DNA from 3 places in the Parashewanella sp. 2210YD4-3 genome. Region 3 is predicted to be linked to each of the others. Evidence: predicted binding sites of a transcription regulator. Region 3 holds the regulator's gene; each other region holds the start of a gene.
What was found. Region 3 encodes NrdR, which represses ribonucleotide reductase genes. Its sites were predicted from a motif close to AAACACNANATNTNGTGTTT; they were not measured.
Positions count from the first base shown of each region.

Region 1: the regulator NrdR is predicted to act here: its motif matches at 1,932-1,951, upstream of nrdA (class 1a ribonucleoside-diphosphate reductase subunit alpha).
Region 2: the regulator NrdR is predicted to act here: its motif matches at 3,052-3,071, upstream of nrdD (anaerobic ribonucleoside-triphosphate reductase).

Region 1 covers NZ_JBWQOG010000003.1:96,820-101,273, forward strand. Annotated here, with positions in the region: gene nrdA (class 1a ribonucleoside-diphosphate reductase subunit alpha) at 1-1,784, opposite strand, end outside; gene AC1EU0_RS05665 (HAD family hydrolase) at 2,152-2,814, opposite strand; gene ubiG (bifunctional 2-polyprenyl-6-hydroxyphenol methylase/3-demethylubiquinol 3-O-methyltransferase UbiG) at 2,811-3,521, opposite strand; gene gyrA (DNA topoisomerase (ATP-hydrolyzing) subunit A) at 3,875-4,454, shown strand, end outside.
Region 2 covers NZ_JBWQOG010000015.1:4,566-9,019, reverse strand. Annotated here, with positions in the region: gene AC1EU0_RS17790 (YibL family ribosome-associated protein) at 1-298, opposite strand, end outside; gene nrdG (anaerobic ribonucleoside-triphosphate reductase-activating protein) at 396-866, opposite strand; gene nrdD (anaerobic ribonucleoside-triphosphate reductase) at 874-2,991, opposite strand; gene AC1EU0_RS17775 (MarR family winged helix-turn-helix transcriptional regulator) at 3,193-3,618, opposite strand; gene AC1EU0_RS17770 (NADP-dependent oxidoreductase) at 3,745-4,454, shown strand, end outside.
Region 3 covers NZ_JBWQOG010000001.1:62,091-66,544, forward strand. Annotated here, with positions in the region: gene ribBA (bifunctional 3,4-dihydroxy-2-butanone-4-phosphate synthase/GTP cyclohydrolase II) at 1-30, opposite strand, end outside; gene AC1EU0_RS00240 (riboflavin synthase) at 69-725, opposite strand; gene ribD (bifunctional diaminohydroxyphosphoribosylaminopyrimidine deaminase/5-amino-6-(5-phosphoribosylamino)uracil reductase RibD) at 795-1,913, opposite strand; gene nrdR (transcriptional regulator NrdR) at 1,943-2,392, opposite strand; gene glyA (serine hydroxymethyltransferase) at 2,494-3,747, opposite strand; gene ettA (energy-dependent translational throttle protein EttA) at 4,401-4,454, shown strand, end outside.

The DNA of each region.
Region 1 (4,454 bases), on a different contig from region 3:
AATGGCTCATTACAAATCTTATCTAGATCTTTTTTGTACGTATCAATTGGCAAGATACCTTTAGAGTAGGTCGTCTCATTAAATAACGGACAAGCACCGTATTCTTTAGCCAAATTCATTGAAGCTTTCAATAAGTAGTACTGAATAGCTTCAAATGTTTTATGGGTTAGACCATTAGCACTACCATCTGAATACTTTAAACCGTTCTTCGCAATATAGTTAGCAAAGTTAATTACACCGATACCTAATGTACGGCGGTTCATAGAGGAAAGTTCAGCGGCTTTGATTGGGTAATCTTGATAATCAAGTAAATTATCTAGAGCACGAACAGCAAGGTCTGAAAGTTCTTCAAGTTCGTCTAGGTTTTCGATAGCACCTAAGTTTAATGCCGAAAGCGTACAAAGTGCTATTTCACCATTTGGATCATTGATGTCGTTTAATGGCTTAGTTGGCAATGCAATCTCTAAACACAGATTAGATTGACGAACAGGCGCAACTTTTGAGTCAAATGGACTATGAGTATTACAGTGATCAACGTTCTGAATATAAATACGACCTGTTGATGCTCGCTCTTGCATCAATAGTGAAAATAGCTCAGATGCCTTGATATTTTGGCGCTTGATGTTGCTGTCATTTTCATATTGAAGATATAAACGTTCGAACTCAACTTGATCTTCAAAGAAAGCATCATAAAGACCTGGAACATCTGATGGGCTGAATAATGAAATCTCTTGGCCTTTGATCAAACGTTGATACATCAACTTATTGATTTGAACACCATAATCTAAGTGACGAATACGGTTATCTTCTACACCACGGTTGTTTTTAAGAACCAGTAGTGATTCAACTTCTAAATGCCAAATAGGGTAGAATAGGGTTGCAGCACCACCACGAACACCGCCTTGAGAACAAGATTTAACCGCAGTTTGGAAATGCTTATAAAAAGGAATGCAACCTGTGTGGAATGCTTCACCACTACGAATTGGGCTACCTAGAGCACGAATGCGACCCGCATTGATACCAATACCAGCACGCTGACTAACATATTTAACGATTGCAGATGAAGTAGCGTTGATAGAGTCTAAGCTGTCGTCACACTCGATGAGTACGCATGAACTGAACTGACGAGTAGGGGTACGTACACCAGCCATTATTGGTGTTGGTAAAGAAATCTTGAATTTAGACGTAGCATCATAAAAACGTTTGATGTAATCAAGACGTGTTTCTTTCGGATAACGTGAGAACAAGCAAGCAGCTACAAGAATATATAAAAACTGGGCGCTTTCATATACTTCACCCGATACACGGTTTTGTACTAAATACTTACCCTCTAACTGCTTTACTGCAGCATAAGAGAAAGTCATATCACGCCAATGATCTATGTAAGAATCCATAATATCAATTTCATCCTTGGTATAGTCTTCAAGGATGTGATTGTCGTATTTACCTAACTCAATCAGTTTGGTTACATGATCATAAAGCTTTGGTGGCTCAAATTGACCAAAGGCTTTCTTTCGTAAATGGAAAACAGCTAAACGAGCAGCTAAAAACTGGTAATCAGGTGACTGTGGAGAAATTAAATCTGCAGCTGCCTTGATAATGGTTTCATGAATCGCTTCAGTTGGAATACCGTTAAAAAATTGAAGGTGAGAGCGAAGTTCCACTTCGGATACAGATACATTGTTAAGCCCTTCGGCTGCCCATGTGATCACGCGATGGATCTTTTCGAGATCGATGGTCTCTCTTTCACCACTACGCTTTGTAACTGTCATATTGCTGTTCATTGAAGATAAGCCTTGTCTATATATCGTCAGCAACTACTGCTGAGTTGTTCATGTAATACAATCGAATCATGACAACCCTTGGCCAGGCAAGGTGAAGTCTTAATTTGTTTATTCTGTAGGCAAATTGTAGTGTAGCGATTGTTATTGATACACAAGATATAGTGTTTATTATGTTGTTATCTACAAGATAGTGAGGTTTGTCGTATTTTGCAAGATGTATATCTTGTGGATAACCTGAGTGTAAAATCAAGGTTAGTAGTGGCTAACCATAGAAGCTTTTTTGCTAAACCCTATGTAAGCATTAGGCCAATATATGAACGATAAAAATTTTCTTTGCATGAGTTAAAAAAATGTTAAAAACATTATTTTAAAAATTGAACAATGACAAAAGATCGTTAGGATCGTTTAAAATAAGATCGGCATCCCAATCGCTAAAATTTTCATCAGAAGGTATATATCCCCACGTTGCGATAGCAGATTTCATTCCCGCATTTTTAGCTGCATCAATATCCGTTAGCGAATCACCCACATAAATAATGTCACTTGTTGGTAAATTCATCTGTTGAGCAGCAAGAAGCATGGGCTGAGCATTGGGCTTGTTATGCGTAGTAGAGTCACCAGAAATGAGAGTTGTATTCTGTGTAAATAACTCGAATTTTGCTACCAAAGGACGGGCAAACTTGGCTACTTTGTTAGTAACAATACCATAGCTCAAACCGTGACAGTCTAATTGATTGATTAGGGAATCTATGCCATTGAAGTAATCCGTTTTATGGCCACTTACATCTTGATAATGCTTCAGCATAGTTTGTTGAACCAGTTGTTGAATCTCTATAGGTTGCGTAGGAATTGCAGTTTGGCAAATAATTAAACTTCCTTGGGAGACAGATTCCTTAACTAATTGTTCAGAAACTTGTGCAAAGCCGTGATCGGCTAAACTGAGATTAAGTGCATAAGTTAAGTCTTTTGCTGTATCCAGTAATGTGCCATCAAGATCGAACAAAATCCCTTTTATCTTTTCTTGCATCATTTAACCTTTTGGCACGCAATCATATAGTTGACATCAAGCTTGTTCGTATATGAAAAAATCTGTGTCAATGGATTGTATTTAGTACCAAGAGCATCAAAACACTGAAGTTCTGTTTGTTCTACTAATTTTATCAATTCAGAAGGGCGGATAAATTTACTGTGGTCGTGTGTGCCAACAGGAAGCATTTTTAAAAGATATTCAGCGCCAACAATAGCTTGAATGTATGACATGAGATTACGGTTGATGGTAGAGAAAAAAGCATAGCCATCTTTTTTTACCATATCGCAGCAAGCCTGAATCACAGAAAGCGGATCTGGAACATGCTCCAGCATTTCCATACAAGTCACAACATCGTAATGTTCACGAAAATCGTTTCGGTGAGATTCGGCAGTTTGTTGCAAGTAATTCACTGTGACACCAGATTCTAATGCGTGTAATCGTGCTACTTCTAATGGCTCAGTGCCCATATCCAATCCAGTAACATTAGCGCCAAGTTTCGCCATGCTTTCAGATAGAATTCCACCACCACAACCTACGTCTAATACATTTTTACCAAATAAGCCTTGGCTTTTTTCATCAATATAATTGAGACGCAATGGATTCATTTGGTGTAGTGGTTTAAATTCACCATTTGGATCCCACCATGTAGCAGCCATACTTTCAAACTTAGCGATTTCTTGTTTATCTACATTTAAATTGTCTTGCATACTGAGTTGCCAAATATCCGGCTTAAAATTAGTTGGGATTATATAACGATTAATAACTTTAGCTATGCAAATAATTTATCAATCGGTTAAAAAAAGTGCTAACAATCAGTGGTTTTTTGATTAGTATTAAGGACAGATATTTATTCGTATTGATTCAAACAACTTAATATCACAGGTTTTGAGCGCAATATCGTCAGCAAGCGCGACATTGATACTCCATTCGTCATTTAGGATATCTTAGATTGCAGTGGCGGCTTCAAATAACTGTGTTAGAATGTTAAATCAATTTTTTTGGGCTCGAGTGGACACGGAATCATAGTGTCGTCAGCAATTTTCAGGAGAGCGAGCAGTTTATGACTGATCTGGCATCATCAATTTCGCCGATAAACATCGAGGATGAATTAAAAAATTCTTACCTTGATTATGCAATGAGCGTGATCGTAGGTAGGGCGCTGCCAGATGTACGTGATGGCTTAAAGCCCGTACATCGTCGCGTTCTATTCGCAATGAACGAGTTAAAAAACGACTATAACAAGCCTTACAAGAAGTCGGCTCGTGTTGTCGGTGACGTAATCGGTAAATATCACCCTCATGGTGATTCTGCGGTTTACGACACCATTGTGCGTTTAGCACAACCTTTCTCTATGCGTTACACCTTAGTAGATGGTCAAGGTAACTTCGGTTCTGTCGATGGCGATGCTGCTGCGGCAATGCGTTATACCGAAATCCGCATGGAAAAACTGTCTCACCAATTATTGGCTGATTTAGACAAAGAGACCGTTGATTTTGTACCTAACTATGATGGTACAGAGCAAATTCCAGCAGTTTTACCTACTCGTATCCCAGCATTACTAGTAAATGGTTCTGCGGGTATTGCAGTTGGTATGGCTACCAATATTCCGCCACACAACTTGACTGAAGTTGTGCAAGGTT
Region 2 (4,454 bases), on a different contig from region 3:
CTGTCATAGGGTGAACAACAACCAAACCTTTAACTGACTTTTTTAACTTACCAAGATCAGCTTGTTCTGCTTTGGTTAAACTACGTTGAAAGGTTAGTTTTTGGATCTCACTGCCTTTATTATTTAACAGGCGTTGCTGCTGAGATTTTACGGCAGTAATACGTTTGGTTAATGCAGCAACTTCTTGTTTAAACTGCAATACGACTTTTTCATCACCGCGTTCTTGAGCGGCTGATAATTTACGGCGTGATTTATCTAATTTATTGTTTAACGTTTGCAGCTCTTGCTTTAAATTCATTTTACAACCTTATGCCCCTACTTAAGCATATGAATATGTTACTCACCTCACACCAATGGGCGTTTGCGAGAAATGTGCAGCATTATACCAGTAATCTCTAACATTTCGTAAAGTAATGAATAATTTGGTTAGAACTTCCTTTGAAACGTAAACTAGGATCGGCTAAAGACTGTTCAAATTTTCCATCGATCATAACATCCACAAGCTCAATAATTTGCTGTTGCTCTGAGGATAATTCATCTATGGTGTAACCAGACCAAAGCCAGATATCTTTATCAGGACATTCTGATTTTACTCGCTTAACCAAAGATAAAACCCCATGGTGATTTGCGGGGTGTAGTGGATCCCCTCCAGATAGGCTAAGGCCTCGTCGCTTTATTCGAGTATCGTTTAAATCATCAATGACCTGCTGTTCCATCGTTTCATCAAATTTAGAACCAGAGCTGGGACTCCAAGTACTTTGGTTATAGCAACCTCGACATTGATGAATGCAACCTGAAACAAACAAGGTTGCACGTGTACCCGGCCCGTTGACAACATCAACGGGGAAATATTGAGAGAAGTGCATCATGAACCTAAAGGTGTTTTACTCGCCGTTTAACTTCTTCTTGCTTACCCGAGTTAAACGGACGGGCGTCGGGGCTTCCTAAATAACCACAGACTCGGCGAGTTACTGATACTCGACTCGGATTGTGGTTACCACATTTAGGGCAAGTAAAACCTTTACTGGTACATTCAAACTCACCGAGATAACCACATTCGTAGCATTCATCTATCGGTGTGTTCGTTCCGTAATATGGTACTCGGGTATAGCTGTAATCCCAGACATTCTCTAGTGCTTCCACATTGTGCTGCATATTTGGGTATTCGCCATAGCAAATAAAACCACCGTTAGCGACTTCAGGATAAGGTTGCTCAAAGTCAATTTTGTCGTATGGATTTACTTTCTTTTCAACATCTAAATGAAAGCTATTTGTGTAATAACCTTTATCAGTTACCCCCTCAATTAACCCAAACTCTTTGGCATCTATTGAATGAAAACGACTACATAAGTTTTCACTGGGAGTGCTATATAAACTAAAGCCATATCCTGTTTCTTGCTTCCAAGTTTCAGTTGCCGCTTTAAGATGCTTTACGATATTAAGGGCTTTCTTTCGTAGAAAGTCACTGTCATATACATGTATATCTGAGCCATAAATTGCGTTTATTGTTTCATGAAGCCCAATATAACCAAGTGAAATCGAAGCTCGACCATTTTTGAAAATATTACAAATGTCATCTTCGGCTTGTAACCTAACTCCACAAGCGCCTTCCATATACAAAATAGGTGCAACTTTGGCTTTTACGCCTTGAAGACGCTCAATGCGGGTATCTAATGCAAGACGTGCCACTTTGAGTCTTTTATTAAGTAGCTGATAAAATGATTTCTCATCACCTTTTGCTTCGATTGCAATACGAGGTAAGTTAAGACTAACAACACCAATGTTATTCCGTCCCTCATGTAAATGCTTACCGTCTTCATGGTATTCACTTAAGAAACTTCGACAACCCATCGGGGTTTTAAATGAACCTGTAACTTTAACCACTTGATCATAATTCAAGATATCGGGATACATTCGACTTGCAGCGCATTGTAGAGCTTGCTGTTTAATGTCGTAATTAACATCGCCTTGTTTGTGATTTACACCATCTTTAATCGCAAACACTAATTTAGGAAATACGGCTGTTTTATGGTTTTTTCCTAATCCAGCTATTCTTACCTTCAAAATAGACTCTTGGATCAATCGTGATTCCCAGCTTGTACCTAAACCAAAACCAAAGGTGACAAAAGGTGTTTGGCCATTTGCGGTATGCAAGGTATTGACTTCGTATTCCAAGGACTGAAATGCATCATGGCACTCTTTTATCGTTTGCGCTCTGGCATAGGCATCAGCATCAGAGATATTCCACTGCTCACCCACAACTAAATGCTTATCATAGCTTTTGCGCACAAAAGGAGCTAATACTTCATCGATTCGATTAATGGTAGTTCCACCATAGATATGGCTGGCAACCTGAGCAATAATTTGAGCCGTTACTGCTGTTGCTGTTGAAATTGACTTTGGAGTTTCAATTTCGGCATTTCCCATCTTAAAACCATGAGTAAGCATGCCTTCTAAGTCTATTAACATACAGTTGAACATAGGAAAAAAAGGCGCGTAGTCTAGGTCATGATAATGGAGTTCACCTCTGTCATGAGCTTGAACAACCTCCTTTGGCAACATATGCTTTTTGGCATAATTTTTAGCTACAATACCCGCTAAGAGATCTCTTTGGGTAGGAATAACTTTCGCATCTTTATTGGCATTTTCATTAAGTAAATCTGCATTACTTTGATCAACTAGTCCACGAATTTCTTTATTCAGATTGCTGCCTGACTCACGAACAACATCGCGATCATGCCGATATTCAATGTAATGTCTGGCCATTGCTTTATATGGGCCAACCATAAGCTCATTTTCTACTGCATCTTGTAATTGTTGAATGGCAACTTCTTGCTGAGCGGCAAATTTTTTATGAACCCTATCAGCGACCAATTGAGCATACGCTTGATCAGATACTCCAGCAGCCTGTGCCGCTGCATTCACCGCTAAATAAATACGCTTTGGATCAAATACTGTTTTGAGTCCGTCTCGCTTTATCACTAATGGCATGCCATTCTCCAATTTACATTGCTTGCAATAGATACTCTATGTAGTGTTATTTTAGACAAACAGCACTAGATGATGTGTATTAAGCAATATAAAATCGAATATAACTATGATCTCGATCACCTTTGAAGCGAACAAAAAAATGGGCTAATCATTTCTGCTGACCAGCCCACTAAACCAAAATGTCAATCTTGCATTTTATTTTTAACTTAAATCATTCACTATCTTTAAACATTGATCTTTTAACAATGCCAGCTCACCTTGAGGAATATCTACTTTTTCAAGCAAGGTTTGCTTAAGTGATAATGCTTCTAAACGTATACCTTTACCTTGCTCTGTTAAAACCAACACTTTTTTTCTTTCATCAGCTTGGTTCTTGGCTTTTGTCAGAAGAGATTTACTTTCTAATCGTTTAACTATCGGAGTTAATGTTCCTAAATCAAGCATGGTTGCTTGGGAAAGTTCAGTTAAACTTATTCCGTCTTCACACCACAGCGCTTGCATTACCAAATACTGAGGAAAAGTCAGTTGATACTGCTCTAGCAGCGGTCGATATGCTCGAATAATCGCATTATTTGCAGAGTAAACGGCAAAACACACGTTATCGGTTAATTGCTGTTTATCTGTCATAGCTCTTCCTTAAAAAATAGTTTGCGCACAAAGTAATTGTTTTTCATTTTCTTCAGGTGTATAGTCTACCACAATTAGTTAGCGCGCAAAGCAATGTCCTCTCCTTAATGATTTTAGGTAACAGTTATGATCACACAAAATATCCATCTTCATTCTCGTCCAGAAGGTTTACCTTCAGCTGAAAACTTTAAACTTGTTGAAGTTACACTCCCAGAACTTAAAGAAGGAGAAGTTTTGATTGAAAACTTATGGATGTCTGTTGATCCATACATGCGTGGAAGAATGATCGACCGCAAAAGCTACATTCCACCATTCCAAATCGGTGATGTACTTGAGGGCGGCGCAATTGGTAAAGTTATCGAGTCTAAAAATGATAATTTAGCAGTGGGCACTCTTGTCACTCATATGATGGGATGGCGCAAGCATTTTGTTTCATCAGCTGAACCACTTACTGCCTTACCACAGACACCATTCGATCCTTCTTACTTCTTAGGCGTCATGGGTATGCCAGGAATGACTGCATGGACGGGGTTAAACCGCATTGCTAACTTAAAAGCTGGCGAGACTTTATTCGTTTCTGCTGCATCAGGAGCTGTTGGCAGTGTAGCATGCCAACTGGGCAAGTTAATGGGCGCCAAAGTGGTTGGCTCGGTAGGCAGTGATGAAAAAGCAGATGCTTTAAGAGCTCTTGGCGTTGATGAAGTGATCAACTATAAGACTACAGATGATTTAAATGCAGCCCTCGCCCAAGCAGCACCAGAAGGGATAGATGTCTACTTTGAAAATGTCGGTGGTGAGCATTTAGAAGCTGCGCTAAACAATATGAAGGATTATGG
Region 3 (4,454 bases):
AATGATTTCTTCTATGCTGTGTAACGCCATGTTAAGACCTTTACTTCATTAGATTTTTTTGAGTGGGTTCAACGCATAAATCCAGCTTTGGCTAGAGTTTCTATGGTTAAACCGGATTCAGTTTGAGTTTCTGTAGATGCTTGCATCAATCGCTCTAAGTAGCGGGCAATCTGATCTACCTCAATATTAACTTTATCGCCTGCTTGTAAATCGATAAGTGTTGTTTCATCGGCAGTATGAGGCACTATGGTTAGCCTAAATTTTGCACCTTGCACTTCATTTACCGTCAAGCTAACACCGTCAATAGTGATTGAACCTTTATGTGCAATATATCTTGCCAACTCGCTTGGAGCTTGAAGCCAAAACTCAATGGCTTTACCACGATTCTCACGTTTAACAACATGAGCGATACCATCGACATGGCCTGAAACCATATGTCCACCAAGTCGTGTTGTTGGTGTTACTGCTTTTTCTAAATTGAGCTTTTCACCCACTTGGTAACGGTCAAAGCCTGTTAACGCCACTGTTTCGGCAGATACATCCGCAACATAACCGTTCGAATTTAATGACACCACAGTCAAACAAACACCGTTAGTTGCAATACTGTCACCTAATTTTACATCCGAAAGATCAAGCTTGCCGCTTAATACGGTAAGCCTAATATCATCACTATTACGGTCTATATGTTTAATGTGGCCTACGGCCTCGATAATTCCGGTAAACATAGTTCTCACTACTCATTTATCCCCTCAAATAAAGTGGAAGATTGGGGATTGGTGATAAATGTGTCTCGATTAATTCAGCTTAAATCGCATTCTCAAGTCTTGCCCTAGTTGCACTCGTTCTAATAAATTCAACGATGGCAATTCCGACATTATCTGAAAATCAGGTAGCTGCATCATACTTCTTCCGCAACTTCCTAGTATTTTAGGTGCTTGATATAAATATAACTCATCAGCTAACTGCTCTTTGATAAAACTGCCAATTAAGGTCGCTCCAGCTTCAATCATTACGCTATTGCAGCTTTGGCCAAGAAAATCCATTAATGCAGTTAAGCACACACGTCCGTTTTGTTCAGGCAGAACCTCATATTGGACATGGCTTGGCAGCTTATCTTTAAAATCTTGCGGGTACTCTTGTGTCGAAACTAATAATACTGGCGAGGTTATATTGAGCAACTTCGCTGTTAAAGGCATACGACAATGTGAATCAAGTACTACTCGCATAGGTTGCTTAATATCGGCACCTGTTAAATCTTGAGCTAGCAGTCCTAACTCACTATGACGAACATTAAGGCCACAATCATCTTCAAGTACGGTATTAATACCTGTGATCACAGCACAATGCTTTAAGCGTAATTTTTGTACATCTTGACGAGACTCAGTACCAGTGATCCATTTTGACACACCATTTGATAATGCTGTTTTTCCGTCTAAGCTTGCAGCGACTTTAAGGGTTACCCAAGGTCGTCCAACTTCCATTCTTTTCATGAATCCTAAGTTCAAAGCACGAGACTGTTCTGCATACAGGCCTGAATCGACCTGAATGCCCGCCTCTCTTAGGATTTTGATTCCTCGACCAGAAACTTGAGGATTGGGATCATCTGCAGCAATGACAACTCTGGCAACTTGAGCTTTCACTATAGCTACAGCACACGGGCCTGTTCTACCATAATGACTGCATGGCTCTAAAGTGACATATGCAGTAGCACCTTGAGCTTGTTCTTGCGCTTGATTAAGCGCATGAACTTCGGCATGAGGTTCGCCAGCACGAAGATGGAACCCTTCACCAACGACCATTTCACCTTGAGTGATAACGCAGCCAACATTTGGATTAGGGCGAGTGGTATATTTACCTTTAGCCGCTAGCTGTAAGGCTCTGGTCATCATTTTTCTATCAAAAGTCGACCACATGATATGGAATTCCGGTGAGTATCTTGGGGTTATTTTTCTAACTTAGCGATTGCTTCGCCAAACTCAGACACGTCTTCAAATGCTCGATATACTGATGCAAAGCGAATATAGGCAACTTTATCTAAGATCATCAATTGCTCCATCATTAGATTGCCAATCATTTGAGATTTAATTTCGCGTTCACCTGTAGCTCTTAAAGTCGATTTAATTTTTGCCAAAGCTTGCTCAATCTGCTCTACTGAAACAGGGCGTTTTTCAGCTGCAATGCTCATCCCTCTACGAAGCTTTTCTTCATCAAAAGGCTGGCGACTTCCGTCACTTTTTATAACCTTAGGCATTACAAGCTCAGCACCTTCAAAGGTGGTAAAACGCTCATGGCAACAGGTACATTCACGACGACGCCTAACTTGGTGTCCTTCTGATACCAGACGAGAGTCAATCACTTTCGTATCTGTTTTATTACAAAATGGACAATGCATTGTGCCCCCTGTGTTGCCATGACCAAAAAAAGTGGCCGAAAGGGTTCCCTTTCGGCCACAAGATTTTATCTTATTTCAAGAGCTTCTGCTACTTATGCTTTTTATTTGTAGACAGGAAAGCGACCGCAAAGCTCAAGAACTTGTTGCTTCACACGGTTAATCACATCTTCATTATGAGCATCATCTAGAACATCACAGATCCAATGCGTTAATGTTTGAGCTTCTGCTTCTTTAAATCCACGACGGGTAATTGCTGGTGTACCAATACGAACACCAGAAGTTACAAATGGCGAGCGAGGATCATTAGGCACTGAGTTTTTATTAACAGTGATGTTAGCACTACCTAACGCAGCATCAGCTTCTTTACCTGTTAGTTCGCGCCCAATCAAGTCAACCAGCATTAAGTGGTTTTCAGTTCCACCAGAAACGATTTTGTAACCGCGCTCTAGGAATACTTCCACCATAGCTTTAGCATTCTTAACAACTTGCTGTTGGTAAGCTTTAAACTCTGGTAATAATGCTTCTTTAAAGGCTACCGCTTTACCTGCGATAACGTGCATTAATGGGCCACCTTGACCACCTGGGAATACCGCAGAGTTTAGTTTTTTGTGTAAATCTTCATCTTGTTCAGCTGATAAGATGATACCACCACGAGGACCTGCCAATGTCTTGTGAGTGGTTGAGGTCACAACGTGGGCATGAGGTAATGGGTCTGGATAAACGCCTGCCGCAATTAAGCCAGCAACGTGAGCCATATCGACAAATAAATAAGCGTCAATTTTATCAGCAATTTCACGCATTTTCGCCCAATCAACAATACCTGAATAGGCAGAGAAACCACCAATGATCATTTTAGGCTTATGTTCAACAGCTAATTGCTCAAGCTCTTGATAATCAATTTTACCTGATTCGTCGATACCGTAAGGCACGATATCATACAATTTACCTGAAAAATTTACTGGTGAACCATGAGTTAAATGACCGCCGTGTGCTAGGTTCATACCTAATACTTTGTCACCTGGTTTCAGTAAGGTCATGTATACGGCCGAGTTAGCTTGTGAACCTGAATGTGGCTGTACGTTAGCGTAAACTGCACCAAACAGTTCTTTTACTCGCTCAATGGCCAAAGTTTCAACAACATCTACGTGTTCACAACCACCATAATAACGTTTACCTGGATAACCTTCTGCGTACTTATTAGTTAATACAGAACCTTGTGCTTCCATCACTCGAGCACTGGTGTAGTTTTCCGAAGCAATTAATTCAATGTGTTCTTCTTGACGTACTTTTTCTTTTTGCATCGCTTGAGCCAATTCTGGATCAAAATCAGCGATTGTTATGTCATGTTGTTGCATTATTTTCTCCGAAAAAAATAACGTAAGTGTGGGTGTAGGTTTAAATTTTTATTTTGGGCGGCATTTTACTCTTTCATGTAACATAATCCCAGTAAATTAAACCGTTTTTTCACACTGTTTTCTATTGAGAACATTCAACTCTATTCTTCATTGATAACAATAATCTCATTCAGTCGAAGTATTAATAGTGCTAAAAAGATCTTCAACGATGTTTGAACTATTACCATAGAATTACGAAATAAAAGTTAATATCGATCTTAATTGATACAACAAGTATTAGACAACGCAGGAGTTCATAAACCTTGTATTATTTAACCTGAGCTCTGTATAAAGAAATCAGCACTTTTCTAATTTTACAAATAAAATATAAATTCAATCTACAGTGCGGCTAATTTTGTGTAGTTCAAGGCTGAGCAGTTCGTAATAGCCAGCCTATTTCGAGCTGTTCTAACGCAGAAATACGCATAAGTAGCTGTGCTGTAGAGGTTTGCTTATGCAGAGCTCAGGTTATTTAGTCATAAACTATCTATTGGGCTTCTGACTTTTCACTGGTATTGATTTAGATAAAAAGTGTCAATTCGGCCTTCGGGTTTAAGTTTTCCTAGGATTACAATACAATTTAATTCACTTTACTCCTATTTTAGAAATAACCAATGGCACAATTCGTATATAGCATGTTGCGTGTGGGCAAGGTTGTTCCACCCAAA